2 regions of the Haliea sp. genome follow, and region 2 is predicted to be linked to the other one. Evidence: predicted binding sites of a transcription regulator. Region 2 holds the regulator's gene; the other holds the start of a gene.
What was found. Region 2 encodes FNR, which switches genes on or off when oxygen is low (the NO sensors DNR and NnrR bind a similar motif). Its sites were predicted from a motif close to TTGATNNNNATCAA; they were not measured.
Positions count from the first base shown of each region.

Region 1: the regulator FNR is predicted to act here: its motif matches at 6,564-6,577, upstream of R3E49_RS14070 (acetyl-CoA hydrolase/transferase C-terminal domain-containing protein).

Region 1 covers NZ_JAWKZJ010000007.1:203,614-212,922, forward strand. Annotated here, with positions in the region: gene R3E49_RS14045 (IS110 family transposase) at 1-184, opposite strand, end outside; partial or broken gene R3E49_RS14050 (IS256 family transposase) at 242-1,410, shown strand; gene R3E49_RS14055 (IS30 family transposase) at 1,480-2,145, shown strand; partial or broken gene R3E49_RS14060 (IS3 family transposase) at 2,418-3,376, opposite strand; gene R3E49_RS14065 (cation:proton antiporter) at 3,428-4,297, opposite strand; gene R3E49_RS14070 (acetyl-CoA hydrolase/transferase C-terminal domain-containing protein) at 4,341-6,491, opposite strand; gene holA (DNA polymerase III subunit delta) at 6,611-7,615, opposite strand; gene lptE (LPS assembly lipoprotein LptE) at 7,615-8,115, opposite strand; gene leuS (leucine--tRNA ligase) at 8,133-9,309, opposite strand, start outside.
Region 2 covers NZ_JAWKZJ010000008.1:47,462-56,770, forward strand. Annotated here, with positions in the region: gene R3E49_RS14400 (pyrroloquinoline quinone-dependent dehydrogenase) at 1-602, shown strand, start outside; gene R3E49_RS14405 (DUF1631 family protein) at 589-4,014, shown strand; gene R3E49_RS14410 (helix-turn-helix transcriptional regulator) at 4,011-5,210, shown strand; gene fnr (fumarate/nitrate reduction transcriptional regulator Fnr) at 5,297-6,055, shown strand; gene R3E49_RS14420 (Yip1 family protein) at 6,172-6,774, shown strand; gene ccoN (cytochrome-c oxidase, cbb3-type subunit I) at 6,829-8,277, shown strand; gene ccoO (cytochrome-c oxidase, cbb3-type subunit II) at 8,274-8,882, shown strand; gene R3E49_RS14435 (cbb3-type cytochrome c oxidase subunit 3) at 8,888-9,067, shown strand; gene ccoP (cytochrome-c oxidase, cbb3-type subunit III) at 9,060-9,309, shown strand, end outside.

The DNA of each region.
Region 1 (9,309 bases), on a different contig from region 2:
AGGTGCCTGTTCCCTCAACACCCGCACGCCGAATATGGCCCAATGAAGATGCCCAATCAATGAGATCTAAATACCCTGTTGAGCTAACTGAGATAGATCGAGTGCCAAGCAACGTGAATTCAATTTGTAAGGTAGTGCACCATTCTTTCTGTAATTTTCCGGTGGCGTTGAAGAGCTGAGCCACCCGGTTATCCTTTCGATTGTGAATTTGGCGATTTACAAATCTAGAGGAAAAAACTGAATGGCTCAGCAATCACAGGATAGTGCGATTTACGATGCAGTGGAACTGCTCAAGGACAATGGATTCGACGGGGTTGCCGAGGCAGTCACCGTGCTGATGAACGCCGCGATGGTGGTGGAGCGCAGCGAATACCTCGGGGCCAGGCCCTACGAGCGCTCAGACGACCGCCGTGGCTACGCCAATGGCTTCAAGGGCAAGACCGTCAAGACCAGACTCGGGGAATTGCCGCTGAAGGTGCCGCAGACCCGGGACTGTGAGTTCTACCCCCAGAGCCTGGAGAAGGGATTGCGTTCGGAGCGGGCGTTGCTGCTCTCCATCGCGGAGATGTACGTCCAAGGGGTCTCCACGCGCCGCGTGAAGCGGATCGTCGAGGAGCTGTGCGGCATGGACGTCAGCTCCACTCAGGTATCACGGGCCGCTGCTGAACTGGACGAGTTGTTGACCGCGTGGCGCGAGCGCGACCTGGGACGCTATCGCTACGTGGTGCTGGACGCCCAGTACGAGAAGGTCCGCCAGGGTGGCCAGGTGCTCGATGCCGCCGTGCTGATCGCCTGTGGCGTGGATGCCGAGGGTCGGCGGGATATCCTTGGCTGCTCCGTGTCCCTGTCCGAGGCGGAGGTGCATTGGCGAGCCTTCCTGAGCTCGTTGAAGGACCGAGGGCTGTATGGCGTCGAGTTGATTGCCAGCGACGCCCACGAGGGCTCCAGGCGGCCCGCAGGGCGGTGTTCCCCAGCGTGCCATGGCAACGGTGCCAGTTCCATCTGCAACAGAACGCGGGGCAGTATGTACCTTCAGTGGCAATGCGTTCACCTCTTGCAGCGGATATCCGGGCGATCTTCAACGCCCCAGATCAGCATGAAGCCGAGCGCCTGTTGGAAATGTTTGTGGAGCGCTACCAGAAGACGGCGCCGAAGCTGGCGAACTGGGCCGAGGAGGCACTGCCGCAGGGCTTCACCGTGTTCAGCCTACCGCCCGCCCATCGGCGCAGGCTGCGGACCACGAACCTGGTAGAGCGATTGAATGAGGAAATCCGCCGGCGAACCCGTGTGGCCCGGCTGTTCCCCAACGAGGCATCTTGCCTGCGACTGGTGTCGGCGGTACTGATGGAAATTGCTGAGGACTGGCAGACCGCTGAGAAGCGGTACGTCATTTGTAAGTGCAACTCTTGACGAGTTGGTTAGAGGGCAAGCTGCTGTACTATTGAGCTTTCTCTCACCGACCAAAGTTAGAGGAGCACAATGAAATACAAACAGCTTACCCAAGAAGAACGATACCAAATTTCAGCCTTGTTGAAAGCAAATCATGATCGATCCGAGATAGCCATGATATTGGGGCGTAACAAATCGACCATCAGCCGCGAAATTCGGCGCAATACAGGGTTGCGAGGCTATCGCCCGAAACAGGCTCAGCGCTTGGCTGAAGAACGCCGTGTGGCGAAAAGCAAGCCCCGTATTAACAGTGAGACCTGGATCGCTGTCGAGTACCTGCTTACCCTCGATTGGAGCCCAGAACAGATCAGCCTTTGGCTCAAGACATTCTGTAGAGTTTCTATCAGTCATGAATGGATTTACCAGTTTGTCCTCCAGGACAAAGCCAATGGCGGGGACCTTTTTAAACACTTACGCTGCCAGAAACAGCGCCGCAAACGTTATGGCAGTTACAACCGTCGAGGTCAGTTGATCGACCGCGTCAGCATCGATGAGAGACCCGCCGAGGTTGATTTACGTTCCCGTATTGGCGATTGGGAGCTCGACACAATTATTGGCAAAGGCCATCAGCAAGCGATCGTCTCTCTGACTGAGCGTAAATCACGCTTCACGCTGATACAGAAGGTGGAGCGTAAAACAGCACAGCTCGTTTCCAATGCCATTATACCTGCGCCATTTATCGCTGCTGCCACATGAATATCCAGGTGGGTATCAACCCCCAGGATGACTTCGCTATCGATGTGTTTCCCTCGCATGGGTCTGCCTCCTGATTATCGGGGCATCACCAGTTCTGGTCGCAGGACAGGACACTCACGGTGCAGTACAAAGCTCCTATTAGGTCACAAGCGCCAGGCCCGGATACACCCGGAGAACATCAATACCAATCGACAGGTCAACGCAAAGGCATAAAGAGCCAATCCCAGCACGGGTCAGATCGGCATGATGTTCATCAGCATAGTAGACTGAGTGTCCCAGCAATTCCCGCGGCGGCTCATACTCTGTCGCATCCGGTAGCGCCATAACCGCTGTCGGAAGATGCGACTGGCGTACTGGCAGCCCTGGTCAGAGTGGAACAGCACACCTTCCGGCCGCCCTCGCTGCTCGTAAGCCATGTCCAGGGCCGCGGCCACCAGATTGGCATCGGGACGCCTCGACATAGACCAGCCAACAACACGGCGCCGGTGAAGATCCAGCACAACAGCCAGATAGTGCCAGCGTCCTTGGGCCCAGATATACGTAATATCACCACACCAGACCTGGTCTGGGTCCGCTACATCGAACTCCCGATCCAGACGATTCGGAATGTCCGGCCGCTCAACCGTCGCCTGCTTGTACTTATGCGGCCCCGGTTGTTTGCAAACCAGCCCTGATTCACGCATCAAACCGCGAACCTTGAATCGGCCAATGTGCGTACCCCGATCCCTCAGCATCGCCACGATACTCCGACTTCCGGCAGCGCCACGGCTGTCGTTAAACAGTTTGTTGACCTGGCTGCGCAACCGCAGTCGATCAACATCTATGATCTTCTGTCGCTGCTTGTAGTCGTAGTAGCTGGAACGCGGAATCTGGAAGGTACTGCAAATAAAATCGACCGATTCATGCTCTCTTAACTTGTCGATCAGCGCGAGTGATTCATCTCGTCGGACATCAAGAGAGCGGTAGCCTTTTTTAGTATCGCTTTCTCCCGCTCCAGTCGGCTCACCTGCCGTTCCAGTTCCTGGATGCGTTGCTGCTCCGGGGTCAGCGCCTTGGTCTTGGGCGTGACGCCGCCACGCTCGGCCCTGAACTGGTCGACCCAGCGCCTGAGCGCCGTCTCGCCGACATCCAGTGACCGGCAGGCCTCGGCTATCGAATACCCCTGATCAACCACCAGGGCAGCCGCCTCACGCTTGAATTCTGTTGAAAATGATCGTCTTGGTCTTGCCATTGAACACCTCTCTGGTGGCAATTTTACCACCCATGTTGGTGTCCGGTTTCATTAGACCACTACAAGCAGGCCCTTCAGCGGCAGCATCAGGCCTACGCCCAGCGCAAACAGCAGTGCATCGGCATCCGGCAGGCCAGACATGCCGATCTGCAGGAAGAAACCGACAAGGAACACCTCGCGCAGCCCCCACAGTGATTCGGCCAGTTCCTGTGAACGACGATGGTTGGATAGCAGGACACCCATCACCAGCGCACCGATTTCGGAGCTTAGGCCCATGGCGGTGAAACCCATACCGCCGATGACCAGAGCCAGCAGCATGCCCATCAGTACCAGCAATTCATCGTGACCGGCGAAGTCCAGCAGCCAGTACAGCAAGGGGCGCACGAATGGCAGCAGGAAAATACCCAGTGCCCAGATATTGGGACTCTGCCCGCTGAATACGGCGAGTACTACCAGGGCGATGATATCCTGCACGATGAGAATGCCGATGGCGGTACGGCCGTGAAACACCGCCAGCTCCCGGCGCGATTCGAGCAGCTTGGCGGCCAGTACAGTGGACGAGAAAGACAGCGCAATGCCCAGCAGCAGAGAGGTCTGCCAGTCGGTTTCCAGCAGCAGGTGCAGCCCCGGCGTGAAAACCGCAACACTGATGCTGAAGTGCAGCAAGGCACCGCCGAGCACCTGGGGCTGGGCGATCTGGCGCAGCTTCAGTTTCAGGCCCACCGTGAACAGCAGGATCAGCACGCCCAGATGGGCGACGTGGTTGAGAATGTCGCCACTTTTGCTGGGCATGCCGAGGCTGGGTCCCAGCAGGTTGATGGCAAAGCCGGCGGCGAGGAAGCCGACCAGCGGCGGCAGCCCCACCTGGCGCACGGCCAGGCCAAAAAAGAAGGCAAAGGAAATACAGACGACTTCGAACACGCAGTGGTCCCGGCGGCACTTTTTCGATGTTTAGGCCGCGATACTACCGTACTTTCAATAGCCCGTGTTCTTCCAGCTCCAACATCAGGAGCTGCTGCACGATAAAGTCGCGACTGCTGTCGGGGTGCATGAGGTGGATGCGCTCCAGCCAGGGTCTCGCGGCTTCCTTGTCGCCGCGGTGCAGCAGCGCGCGCAGGACTTCCCGCAGGAATGTCGCCGGCTCATCACTGAGTGCCTTGATGCGCCGCAGGCTGGCGCTCAGGGTCAGCTCTTCCGGGGTGAGGTCGGTGCCGAAGGGGTAGGCGGGCAGGCGTCCGTCTGCGATGTGTGAACTGAGGGCCTTGGCGATGCGGTAGGGCGTGTTGTTGCGCGCCGCCGCCGGCACTTCGTAGTCTGCCGGCAGTTTGCCCTGTTTGATGGCCCAGTCGGCCAGCTCCTGCTGGAAACGGCTGTCGGCGACGGCGATCAGGCGCCGAATAACCTCGGCGTCAGTCTGACCACGCAGGTCTGCAATGCCGTACTCGGTGACGATGATGTCACGCAGGTGACGCGGAATGGTGGTGTGCCCATAGTGCGTCACAATATTCGAGCGCAGTGCCTTGCCCTTGCCGCGGGTGCTGCGTATGCACAGCACCGAGCGGGCGCCGGGCAGGTCGTGGGCCATGGCGACAAAGTTGTACTGGCCGCCCACGCCGCTGATCACGGTACCGTTCTCCAGCGCGTCGGAAGTGACGGCGCCGCTCAGGCTGACCATCATCCCGGTGTTGATGAAGCGGGCATGGCGTCTCTGGGCGCAGTACAGCGGGTAGTCCAGCAACAGCTGGTTGGTGCGCAGTACGCTGGTCATGCAGATGCGTTCCTGCCCGGTGTCATCCAGGTCACGCAGTTTCTGGTAGAAATCCCGCGGCCCGAGGAAGAAGCCGCCGTGCAGCACCCGGCCATGACGCAAGCGCTGTCCTTCTCCGGCTTTCACGAGGGCGGCCCGCGTGGCAGGATTATCCATGTCATTGGCCAGAGTGGCACCTTGCAATGACAGCACACCGTCGTTGATCTGCAGCGTGTCCGGCAGAATGCCCCAGTACTGCAGGCTTTGCAGGCACTCCGGAGTCAGCTGCCCGGGCAGCACATTGCAGCGGCGCAGATAGTCCAGCAGGCGAGCATCGACGTCTTCTGAAATCAACCCGTCATTCAAACCCTGTTGTAACGCGAGCAGGTCGTAGACCCGGCGCTTCACGACCCCGGCTTCCATCAGGTGCAGCATGCCGTTGACGAACATCTCTGTGGAGACGTAGAGGCCCTGCTCGAACGGGCCGTGTTCGGTCTGGCAGCCGCTGTCGATACGGGTCAGCCTGTCGACTGCGTCCTGCCAGGCGGCGGGTTGTTGCTGACGCAGGATGAGCGCATGGGCAACCGCATCGCCCAGGGCACCGATACCGATTTGCAGGGTACCGCCGTCCACCACCAGCGTGCTGGCATGCAGCGCCGTGGCGTAGTCCGCGGCGGGCACAGCGGTGTTGGGCACCGCAAACAGAGTGCGGTGGTATCCCGGGTTTTCAACAACCCCGTCGAACAGGGTGGCGGGTACTTCTGCATCATGGCGCATGAAGGGGAGGTCCCGGTGCACCTGGGCAAAACAGAGGAAATCATCCCGCCCTTGTGCGCGCTTGTTGCGAATGACATCCAGCGCCACATCCGGATTGCAGGACAGGCTGAGTGACAGGCCTTCGTCTGTATCGCGCGCGGCCACCAGCTGCAGCAGCACGTTCACCCCGGCGGCCATCATGTCGCGGGCGATGTGCGTGTAGTTGCTGGAGATGTACTGCTGCTGCGCCGCGGGCATGTTTTTCATTGCGCCGGCCTTGAAGTACAGCTCGCTCACCTGGATGTTGGGCGGCAGGCCGCCGGCGCGCTGGGCCTCCATATAGGCCAGCGGTTCATAGTCGCCAAAAATACGCTGCACAATGGGGCCGGCCAGCTCCGCCTCGATGTGGCTGGCGGGCTTGGGCACTTCCAGCGAGAGTGCGGTATAGATATGCAGCTCGATGTCCGGGTCCTGCTCGGCACGCCGGAAAAATGCATTGAGCAGCTGCACCGGTTTGCCCAGACCGAGCGGGGCGCCGAGTCGAAGTGTTTTACCCAGCCTGGCGATTGTGTAATCGACGCAGGCTTCAGCTGTTGCAAACCGCTCTGTCATGGTCTTCTCGCTCTTTGCCGGTTTTTTGGTGCAGGAACAAGGCTATCAAAGCACAGGCGTCCGGGGGGTGTCTTGATCTGGCGCAAGGCCGGCAGCGGCCGTGTGGCCGGAACGGGAGATCAGCCGGCGAGGGTCAGCAGGAGGCGATCCAGGCGATCCCAGGGGTCACCGGCGGCATAGCCCTTGATGCTGCCATCCACCTGCAGTGCATCCTGCAGCAGGTCGCCCAGGGTACGGCTGCTGTGGCGTCGCAGGGCGCGGGTTACAGCCGCTTCGCGGCTCTTCCACACCCGGTGACTGTTGAGTACGGTGCTCAGCGGCTGGCCTGCCTCGATCTCCAGCTGCAGGGCATACAGCGTGCGAATTTCTCGCGCCACCGCCCACAGCAGTGGCACGGCATCGGTGCCCTCGGCACGCAGGCCGTGCAGCATGCGCAAGGTCGCTGTGGGGTTGCCGGCCAGCGCGGTATCGACCATGGAAAACAAGTTGTAGCGGGCGTTGTCCAGCACGGCGGTAGTGACTGTCTGCAGGCTGACGTTATCCCCGCCGGCCAGCAGTTTCAGCTTCTCGACTTCCTGCACGGCGGCATACAGATTGCCCTCGAGGCGCTCGGCCAGCAGCTCCAGCGCATCCTCATCGATGCCCAGACCCGCCTGGCCCAATCGCTGGCGCAGCCAGCGGGGCATGTCACCTGCGGTCACAGGCCACACCTGAACCACGGCGCCGGCCTTTTCCAGCGCCTTGAACCACTTGCTGTTCTGGGATTGGCGGTCGATTTTGCCGCTAATGACGAGGAGTACGTCGTCGCCGCTGGCCTGCTCCAGGTAGGCACAGAGCGCCTTGCTGCCCTCGGCGCCCGGCTTGCCGTCCGGGAGACGCAGCTCAATCACCTTGCGCTCGCCAAACAGGGACATTTCCGCGGCGCTGTGCAGCAGGGCTTCCCAGCTGAAGTCCTTGGGTGCTGTATCCAGCACCTCGCGCTCCGTGCATCCGGCGGCGCGCGCCGCGCTGCGCACCAGGTCGGCGCACTCCTGCAGCAGCAGGGGCTCATCGCCCGTCAGCAGGTAAACGGGCAGGCACTTGTCCTGCAGGTGTTTGGCGAGTTGCTCCGCCTTGAGCTGCATTATTGGGCAGCGGCGTGGAATCCGATCCGGCGCAGAATCTGTTGCGCCAGTTCGCCCCGCATCTCCGCCTGCAGGATGCGAATTTCTTCCGCTTTGCCCACGACATTGCTGGGATCGTTTTCCATCTGTTTGGTGACTAAGGCCTCCGAGGGTTCCATAGCGATCGACCCGTCCGGTGCGCGCACCGTAAAGCGGGTTTGCAGGGTGAGCTCGAACTCCGCCGCCCGCGCCTCTCGGGTGAGCGACAGATTGCGCTGGCTGAAGCGCTCAGGCTCTAGCTGCAGGATATAGGCGGCGTCCTTGCGGTCCACCCATTCGATGCCGTTGGCGGAGAAGCGGGAGCGGAGCTCCCGGGTGAATTCGCTGTTCGGGCTGCCGGTTTCCAGGTGCAGCTGTCGCCACTCGGCGGGGAGTCCGGTGGAGCTGGCAGCGCCCCGCAGCTGGAAACCGCAGGCGCTCAGCAGGATGGCCAGAAACAGGGTCGATGCTATGCGTACCATGGGTAACGTCCCGGCCATCAGTTGGCCACTATGTTAACGAGTTTCCCGGGCACCACAATCACCTTGCGCACGGTCACCCCCTCCAGGAAGCGCTGTACATTGTCCTGGGCCATGGCTTCTGCCTCCACCGCAGCCTTGTCCGCGTCCGCCGGCACGGAAATCTGTGCGCGGACCTTGCCATTGACCTGTACCGCCATATCAATGCTGTCGCGCACCAGCGCGGACTCATCCACAGCAGGCCACGGTGCGTCCAGCAGCGGGCCGGTACCATCCAGCAGCGGCCAGAGGTGGTGGCAGATATGAGGCACAATGGGGCTGAGCATCAGTACCACGGCCTGCAGGGCCTCGCGCACAACGCTGCGCGCCTCGGCGTGCGACTGGTCGAGTCGCGCGATGTCGTTGCACAGTTCCATGATGGCAGCGATCGCCGTGTTGAAAGTCTGCCTGCGACCGTAGTCGTCGCTCACCTTGGCGATGGTTTCGTGGGTCTTGCGACGCAGCTGCCGCTCCGCGTCGCCGGAGACTGCCGCGGGTTGGCCCGCCACTGCGCCCGCTTCGAGGTGTGCATGCACCAGCTTCCAGAGCTTGCGCAGAAAGCGGCTGGCGCCCTCGACACCGGCATCGTGCCACTCCAGCGTTTGCTCCGGCGGTGCCGCAAACATGGTGAACAGGCGCACCGTGTCGGCGCCGAAGGTCTCAACCGCGGAGTGTGGGTCGATACCGTTGTTCTTGGACTTCGACATCTTGGTCACGCCACCGGAGATTACGGCCTCGCCGGTAATGCGCTCCACGGCGCGCACCACGCGTCCGCGCTCATCGCGCTCGACCTCGACATCGGTCGGTGCCACCCAGACCCGGCTGCCACCGGGGCCCTCCCGGTAAAACGATTCCGCCAGCACCATGCCCTGGCAGAGCAGGCGTTCGAAGGGCTCGCTCGAGGTGACCAGGCCTTCGTCACGCATCAGCTTGTGGAAGAACCGGGCATACAGCAGATGCAGAATGGCGTGTTCAATGCCGCCGACATATTGGTCAACCGGAAGCCAGTAATTGGCCAGCTCCGGGTCCAGCATGCCATCTTCGAAATCGGGGCAGGTATAGCGGGCGTAGTACCAGCTGGACTCCATGAAGGTGTCGAAGGTATCCGTTTCACGCTCCACGGGCCTGCCGTCGAGCTCGTCCTGGCGCCACGCCGGG
Region 2 (9,309 bases):
GCCTGACAGCCGTGGATCTGCTCTCCGGGGAGGTCGCCTGGACACGCCCGCTGGGCACGACCCGCGGGCAGGCACCCTGGCCGTTCTGGTTCGAGGCGGGCTCCCCCAATGCGGGCGGTCCGCTGAGCACCGCGTCCGGCCTGATTTTCATCGCCGCCACCACCGATGCCTACCTGCGCGCGTTTTCCAGCGCCAGCGGTGAGTTGCTGTGGCAATACGATCTGCCGTACACCGGGAACGCCACGCCACTGAGCTACCGGGCCAAAGCCGGTGGCAGGCAGTTCGTCGTGCTGGCAGCCGGGGGTCACGGCTGGTCCACTGCCGGTGACGCGATCCTGGCCTTTGCGCTACCGGAAAAAAAACCCCGCAGCGCTCTAGATGCCGCGGCCTGCACACCACACCAGCGCTTGTCGCTGGATTTGGTGCAGGTATACTGCGTGCATTCGTTCGCCGCGGCGGGAGCTTCCCCATCCGATACAGAGCTGACATGTCACCTGCCCCCCTTTCCGCGATCCACCTCCGCTCGTCCGCCCGGGACTGCCGCTGCATGGCGCGGCGCGGTTGCCCAGTCGTCGCGGAGAAACCGGCGTGAACACGTTTGACACCTACCGCCAGATCAGCGAACGGGAACTTGAGCGCCGCTTTGCGCGCTTCCTGGAAGAGCTCACAGAAAACCTGCTGCGCTCTGCGCCCTCGCCGCGACAGGGCCAGATATCGCGCACCCAGGTCACTGACGCCATCGGCATTCTGCAAATCCACCAGCGCGGCATGGTCGGCAGTTTCCTGGGGCACTACCGCAGCTTCCACGACAAGCTGACGCCGCCCGCTGCCGAGCTGAACCACTGGTGGGACGTCATGGACGAGAGTGGCACCATGGATCTGGTGGATCTCCACACCTTCGAAAACTACCTGGCCGTCGACCGCCTCGCGCACGTCGGCGAGGACCTGCACCGCATCGGCATGGAAGCCCTGCAGATTCGCGTGGCAGAACTGGTGCGGGTCGATCCGCTGACCCTGCGACTGCCGGAGCACGTCGCCCAGCTGGCACGTGCGCTGCAACTGGTGCTGGAGGAGTACCGCATACCGCAGCAGCTCACCCAGCGCATCTATGATCTCTTTGCCCGCCTGTTTGTCCGCAATCTCGACAGCCTGTACCGGCACCTGAACGAGATTCTGGAGCAGGCCGGGATACGACCGGACCTCGAAGGCCAGATACTGGCCAACGGCTCCCTGCTGCGCAAGGCCGATGAGCGGCCCGATCGCAGCCGACGGCGGCAACCTCCAGGCGACGCCACGGCTGGCACGGGAGGCGGTGGCAGTGCTGAACAGCGTCCAGAAAAACTGTATTCCTCTGTGATCAATGCCCTGAACTTCAAGCGCAAGGTTGAGCAGCCGCCGGCACAGACCGGTGCCGTCATCGACACCGAGAAATTGATCAACGCACTGGCCCTGCTGCAGCAGCGTGGTGAATCGCCACAGGTGGCGCGGGGTGAAACCGCCGTCGCGGATTTCCTGCTGGGCCAGACACCGGAACTTGCAGGCGATGTCGCGCTGAGCGCGGACAACCGCAACCAGCTGGAGATGATCGACAGCCTGTTCGAGACCATCCGCTCACAGCTGGACGTCAGCAGTGAATTGCAGCCTGTGCTGAGCAACCTGCAGTTGCCCCTCGCACGGCTGGCGCTGACCGAACCGCAGTTTTTCCTGCAACCGGACCACCCGGCACGTACGCTGGTGGACAAGCTGGCGGCGCTGGGCAGTTCAGCGAACTTCCCGAACCGTATGCTGGAGAGCCGCGTCGCCGAAATTGTCGCGACGATTGTCCGCGACTATGACGGCGACTCCGCGGTGTTCGCTGCAGCCCTGGAGCATGTTGAACGGCTGTCCCGACAGCAGTCACAGGCGCATGCGCGCAATATCGAACGGGTGGTCAAAACCCAGGAGGGCAAAGAGAAACTGCGCCGCGCGCGTGACGCGGTGGAAACCGTGGTGCGGGATTGCCTCCCGCCCGGGCAGATTCCCCGGATACTGCAGGACCTGATCGATCAGGGCTGGCGCGACCTGATGGTGCTGACGCACGTCAAACAGGGCGTGGACAGCGACGAGTGGGAGGAGCAGCGACGCACCCTGCAGTTGCTGACCACCTGGTTGCTGGAGCAGCAACGCGGCGAGGTCAGCGAGGACCAGTGCGTCGAACGCAGCCTCGAAGCAGAACCCTTCATCGACCTGATGGAGCAGCAGATCAGCAGCGCGCTGCCCGGCAACGTGTCGATTCAGGCCGTATACGATGAACTGCGCGGCGTACTCGCCGGCGACATCCCCGTCGAACTGCTGCAACGTGAAGGCGAGGGAGATTCCGGGGCCGGCGATGAACCGGAACCCACGCGCGAGGAGCGCCTGGCGAAAACCCGGCGCCTGCGCCGCTGGGTGCAGCGGGTGGACAGCCTCGGCAAGGGCATGTGGCTGAACTATCGCGACAAAGCCGGCGTCAAGCACCGCATTCAGCTGGCCTGGATCAGCGACGATCGGGAACGCTTCCTGTTCGTCAACGATCGCGGCCAGAAGGTCGCCGAGCTCAACCAGGTGCAACTGGCACGCCAGCTCAGTCGCGGGGCGCAGCCTCCCGCGCCGGCCGACCGCCTGTCCGTCGTCGACCAGAGCATGTACAACACACTGGAGGACGTGCAGCGCACCCTGAGTTTCGCCCGCAACCACGACCCCCTCACCCGCCTGATCAACCGTGACACCTTTCTTGACCAGGTGGGTCGCGCGCTGCGCCATGCCCATGCGCATCACTCGCAGCACGCCATCCTGCTGCTCAATATCGACCGCTTCGGTCTGGTGAACGAGATCTACGATCGCATCAGCGGCGACCAGGTACTGCTTGAGTTTTCGCGCCTGCTGGCGCAGCTGCATGGGCGCAAGACCTCCTCCGCCCGGCTGGAGGAGGACACTTTCGCGATTCTGCTTGTCGATGGCGACACCGAAAAGGCCAAGGCGCTGGCAGAACAGGTGCGCAGCGATATTGCCAATGGCAGTGTGGACATCGACGGCGAAAAGGTGAGTTTCACCGTCTCCGTGGGCATCGCCCCGATTCAGGACTACAGCCCGGACGTCGATGCGGTGATGACCAATGCCCAGGCGGCGGTCACGCAGGCGAAGCAGCTGGGCCGCAACTGTGTACACCTCTACCAGCCCAGCGAGGATACAGTGCGCAACCTGCGCAGCGAGCAGCGCCGCTCGCGCAAGGCGTTGGAGGACGAACTCTCCAGCGAGCGCTTCATGTTGCGCGCCCAGCCGATTGTAAAGACGGCAATGACCGGCGAGAGCCCCACAACGCGCCACTACGAACTGTTGCTGGCCATGCGTGACAAGAGCGGCAAGCTCAGCTCGCCCCAGAACTTCATCACCTCGGCCGAACGCCACGGCATCATGACCCTGGTGGATCGCTGGGTGGTGCGCGAAGCGTTCATGTGGATAAACTCATTGATGGATGCCCAGAAGGTCGTCCCGAGTGTAGCGATCAACCTGTCTGGGGCCAGCGTTACCGACGATGCCTTCCTGGACTTCCTGTTCGAGCAGATATCGGAGTTCGGTGTAGGCACCAACCGCCTGTGCTTCGAAATCACCGAAACCGGCACCATTTCCAACCTGGTGAAAGCGGCGGATTTCGTGCGGGCTTTCCGCAATATCGGCTGCAAGTTCTCCATCGATGACTTTGGCACCGGGCTGGCGAGCCACAATTACCTGCGCGAGCTGCCGGTGGACTACGTCAAGATCGACGGCAGCTTCATCACCAGCATCGACCAGGACAGCAACGATTACGCCATGGCGCGCTCGATCAACGACCTCGCCCACTTCCTCGGACAGGAAACCATTGCCGAATCCGTAGAGAATGAGAACATCATTCGCAAACTCCAGGAAATTGGTGTTGACTACCTGCAGGGCTGGGGTATTGGACGACCAAAACCGCTTGCGGAGGTCACCATGGATCTGTCGAGTATCGAAAAATGAGCCCGCGGAGCGATCCGCTGGACGTCGCATCGATCGGCGGTGTGCCCGCTGCCTATGATGACCTGGTGGCGGCCCTGTACCGCGGCCCACTGGAAAACCCGCCCTGGTCCTCAGCGCTCCCCCTGCTACGCAGCCTCGTTGAGTGTCAGGTGGTCTCACTGGTCCTGCGGCCACCCGCAGAAGACGATCGCGGCGTCATCCTGAACAGTGTGCGGCCAGCGGCGGACGGCACCGCCGCCCGGCCGCTTTCCGACCCGGCAGATTGGGAGGTCACCGCCTACCGCGAACAGTTTTTCGCGCTGGACCCGTTCGTCAATCTGCCGCCCGACAAGGTGGTGGCACTGGAGGACATTCTCAGCGACGATGAGCTGGTCGCCTCGGAGTATTACGAGCACTACCTGAAGTCCGCGGGGCTGTTTCGCATTCTCGGCCTGGACACGGTGGAGCCCGGAGGGATGCTGGCACGCCTGCGATTTTCCCGGCGCCACACTGAGCCGCCCTTCAACGACGACGAGCGCGCTGCCATTGCCCGCATCGCGCCCCACCTGCGTCTCTCCATCCAGCTGTATGCCACCCTGGGGCGCACCGCCTCGGAGCGCAACCTGTACGCCGGCGCCGTGGAACAGCTGGCGGTGGCCACCATCGTGCTCGACGAGCAGGGCCGCGTACTCAGCGCCAACACCGTCGCACGCGCGCTTCTGGAGGGCGACAACGGCCTCAGCGTACGTGGACAACACCTGGTCATTGAAGGGCGGGACAAGAATCGCGAGCTGCAGACCGCACTGGACACCATCATCAAGGCCCTGCACCGGGGCGAGGCGTCGGTCATCCGTGCCCTGCGCGTACCGCGCGGCGGTGATCGGGCGCAGCTGGGGCTGGTACTGCGCCCGGTCCCGGTTTCAGAGTGGGGTGAGGGCCAGTCCAGCCCCTGCGTTGCCGTGTTCATTTCCGACCCGGACCTGAATGAGCCCAGCTCTCAGGGCACCCTTGGCCAGCTGTTTGACCTCACCCCTGCCGAAGCCAACCTTGCCATCCTGCTGTCGCGGGGACTGAGCCTCGCTGAGGTGTCTGAGGCACAGAATATCTCGCAGCACACCGCCCGTGCCCAGCTCAAGTCCATTTTCGCCAAAACCGGCGTTTCGCGGCAGGCGGAACTGGTGCGACTGGTGCTGAAAAGTGTGGCCTCGCTGGGCTAGGAAATCGTTTTGCGAGCTGGCCCACAGAGGTTCAGTAGCCCTGTCAAATACACTATACTGCGCGTTACAAACCAGGGGAGTCACGCATGTCCATGCGCCTGCAAGATGTCAGTGAAACTGCGCCCTTGCGCTCGTGCACCCACGAGTACAAGGTCAACTGCGAAACCTGCCGCCTCAGCAAAGTCTGCCTGCCACTGGCCATCAACCACCAGGACCTGGAACAGCTGGAAAACATCATCCAGCGCAGCAAGCCGCTGCAGAAGAACGAACTGCTCTACCACGAAGGTACTCCGTTCCAGTCCATCTACGCCGTGCGCTCGGGTGCCGTAAAGGGCTATCGCACCACCAGCGACGGTCGCGAGCAGGTTACCGGCTTCTATTTCCCCGGCGAAATCCTCGGTATGGACGGCATCAGCAACAACAGCCACGCCTCCTCGGCGCGGGCGCTGGAGACCTCGGCCATCTGCGCCATACCTTTTGATTCCCTGGAGCGCCTGAGCGCCTCCATGCCCAGCCTTCAGCGCCACCTGTTCCAGCTCATGAGCCGTGAAATCACCGAGGATCAGCTGCTGATCACACTGCTCAGCAAAAACTCCGCTGACGAGCGCGTCGCCACCCTGTTGCTCAGCATTGCCAGCCGCAACGCGCGGCGCAACCTGAGCGCCAGCCAGTTCCGCCTGCCCATGTCGCGGGTGGATATCGGCAACTACCTGGGCCTGACCGTGGAAACCATCAGCCGGGTCTTCAGCAGGATGCAGAAAAACGGCATCCTCTGCGTCGACAACAAGGAAATCGAAATCCTGGATCAGGAAGCCCTGCAGCTGGCAGCCAACATCGCCAACTGACACCTCAAGCGGGAAGACCCCGCCGATTCTTGATCTGCATCATGGCCGCGGGCGAGCGGCCCGGTACACTTCGCCTGTGCCCGGCACCAGTCATTCTTTGGGGAGAAAAAAAACACATGATCCAGCACACGATCGGTCTTCTGACCAAACCCGGCGCCCAGTGGCGCAGCGTTGCCGGCCTGCCGACCAGCAGCCAGAACATCCTGGTGCTCTACCCCTGGGTGCTCGCCCTGATTCCTGCGGTTGCCTGGTATTTCGGCACCACCGACGTGGGCTGGACAGTGGGCAACGGGCCCGCCATACGCCTGACCTATGACAGCGCGCTACAACTCTGCATCCTGTTCTACTTCGCCATGGTCGGCTGCGTCGTCGCGGTGGGTTACTTCATCCACTGGATGGCGGGCACCTATGGGGCGGAAACATCCTTCGCCAAGGGCATCGTGGTCGCGGGTCTCACCGCTACACCGATGTTTGTCTTCGGCGCGGCGGGGTTCTACCCCCTGCTCTGGGTCGACCTGCTGATTGGGGTGGTAGCGGTGAGCTGGTCTGTGTATCTGCTCTACCTGGGCATCCCCATCATGATGAATATTCCGGAGGAGCGGGGTTTCCTGTTCTCTACCGCCGTGGTCGGTGTCGGCCTGGTTATCCTGGTATCGCTGCTGGTGACCACGGTGTTCCTCTGGGATCTCGGCGCAGGGCCAGCATTTACCGATGTGTAAAGGCATTTATCGAGCGGGCGATCTGCCTGACATTACTGACAGTGGAAACAAGACATGAGTGAACTCAACGCTGCACTGGAGCACTCGACCTACAACTACAAGGTCGTTCGCCAGTTTGCCATCATGACGGTCGTGTGGGGTATCGTGGGGATGCTGGTTGGCGTCCTGATCGCCGCCCAGCTCGCCTTCCCCATCCTCAACTTCGACCTGCCCTGGACCAGCTTCGGGCGCCTGCGCCCGCTGCACACCAACGCGGTGATCTTCGCGTTTGGCGGCAGCGCGCTGTTCGCGACATCGTACTACGTGGTTCAGCGCACCACCCAGGCGCGGCTGATTTCCGACAAGCTGGCGGCCTTCACGTTCTGGGGCTGGCAGGCGGTGATCGTGCTGGCGGCGGTGACGCTGCCACTGGGGATGACCTCTTCCAAGGAATACGCCGAGCTGGAATGGCCCATCGACCTGCTGATCGCCGTGGTCTGGGTCAGCTACGCCATCGTGTTCTTCGGTACCATCGCCAAGCGCAAGGTGAGCCACATCTACGTCGCCAACTGGTTCTTCGGCGGGTTCATCCTCACCGTGGCGGTCCTGCACATCATCAACAGTGCGGCGATTCCGGTCGGCCTTACAAAGTCCTACTCGGCCTACTCCGGCACCGTGGATGCCATGGTACAGTGGTGGTACGGGCACAACGCGGTGGGCTTTTTCCTGACCGCCGGCTTCCTGGGCATGATGTACTACTTCGTCCCCAAGCAGGCTGAACGCCCCGTATACTCCTACCGCCTGAGTATCGTGCACTTCTGGGCCCTGGTCGCCGTCTACATCTGGGCCGGCCCTCACCACCTTCACTACACCGCCCTGCCCGACTGGGCCCAGAGCCTGGGCATGGTCATGTCCATCATACTGCTCGCTCCCTCCTGGGGCGGCATGATCAACGGCATGATGACTCTGTCGGGCGCCTGGCACAAACTGCGCACCGATCCGATCCTGCGCTTCATGGTGGCCAGCCTGTCCTTCTACGGCATGTCTACCTTTGAAGGCCCGATGATGTCGATCAAGACGGTAAACGCCCTGTCCCACTATACCGACTGGACCATCGGCCACGTGCACTCCGGTGCCCTGGGCTGGGTTGCCATGATCTCGATCGGCTGTATCTATCACCTGATCCCGGTCCTGTTCGGCAAGGAGCGCATGTATAGCACGACCCTGATCAACACCCATTTCTGGATGTCGACCATCGGTACGGTACTGTATATCGCCTCCATGTGGGTCAACGGCATCCTGCAGGGCCTGATGTGGCGCGCCTACAACGATGACGGCACGCTGACCTACACCTTTGTCGAGTCAGTCGCCGCGAGCTACCCGGGCTACCTGGTTCGCCTCGCCGGTGGAGCCATCTTCTTCGGCGGTATGTTGATCATGGCCTACAACGTCTACATGACCACGCGCAAGGATGTCGCCGCACAGCCCCTGCCCGCTGGTGCCGCACAGGGGAGTCACGCATGAAGCATGAAGTCGTAGAGAAGAACGTTGGCCTGATGATGATCCTGATCATCGTGGCCATCAGCTTCGGCACCTTGGTCGAGTTGGTCCCGCTGATGTTCATCAAGCAGACCAACGAGCCGATCGCGGGCCTCAAGCCGCTGCCTGCCCTGGAACTGGAGGGGCGTGACATCTACATTCGCGAGGGCTGCAATAACTGCCACTCGCAGATGATTCGCCCATTGCGTGCAGAAACGGAGCGCTACGGTCACTACTCGGTTGCCGGTGAGTTCGTGTATGACCACCCCTTCCTCTGGGGCTCCAAGCGCACAGGACCGGATCTGGCTCGGGTCGGCCAGCGTTACAGTGACGACTGGCACCGCGCCCACTTCTACAACCCCCGTGACGTGGTACCGGAATCCAATATGCCTGCCTACCCCTGGCTGTTCGAACGTGAAGTCGACGGCACGGTCACCGGCAAGAAGATGAACGCCCTGCGCACCGTGGGTGTGCCCTACACCGATGAAGACATCGCCGGTGCGGAGGCGGCGGTTGCGGGCAAGCTGGAAATTGATGCCCTGATTGCCTATGTGCAACAGCTCGGCACGCTGCTGCAGACGAGGCGCTAGGGATTATGGATATCAACGACCTTCGGGGTCTTAGCACTGCCATGCTGCTGTTCGCCTTTATTGGCCTGTGTATCTGGGCCTGGAGCAGCAAGCGCAAGAAATCTTTTGACGAGGCTGCCAACCTGCCCTTCGCAGATGAGGAACTGAGTCAACGTAGCACGCAGGAGGAAGCAAGGAATGGCTAGTTTCTGGCACTGGTGGATCATCATCCTGACCACCGTCACCATCGTCGGCATTACCTGGATCCTGCTTGCCAACCGCAAGCGCGGTGAAGGCACTACCGAACAGACCACAGGCCACGCGCACGACGGCATCGAGGAGTATGACAATCCGCTCCCGGCCTGGTGGTTCTATATGTTCGTGATCACCATCGTCTGGGCTATCGGCTACCTCATCGTTTACCCCGGCATGGGCAACTACCCCGGGC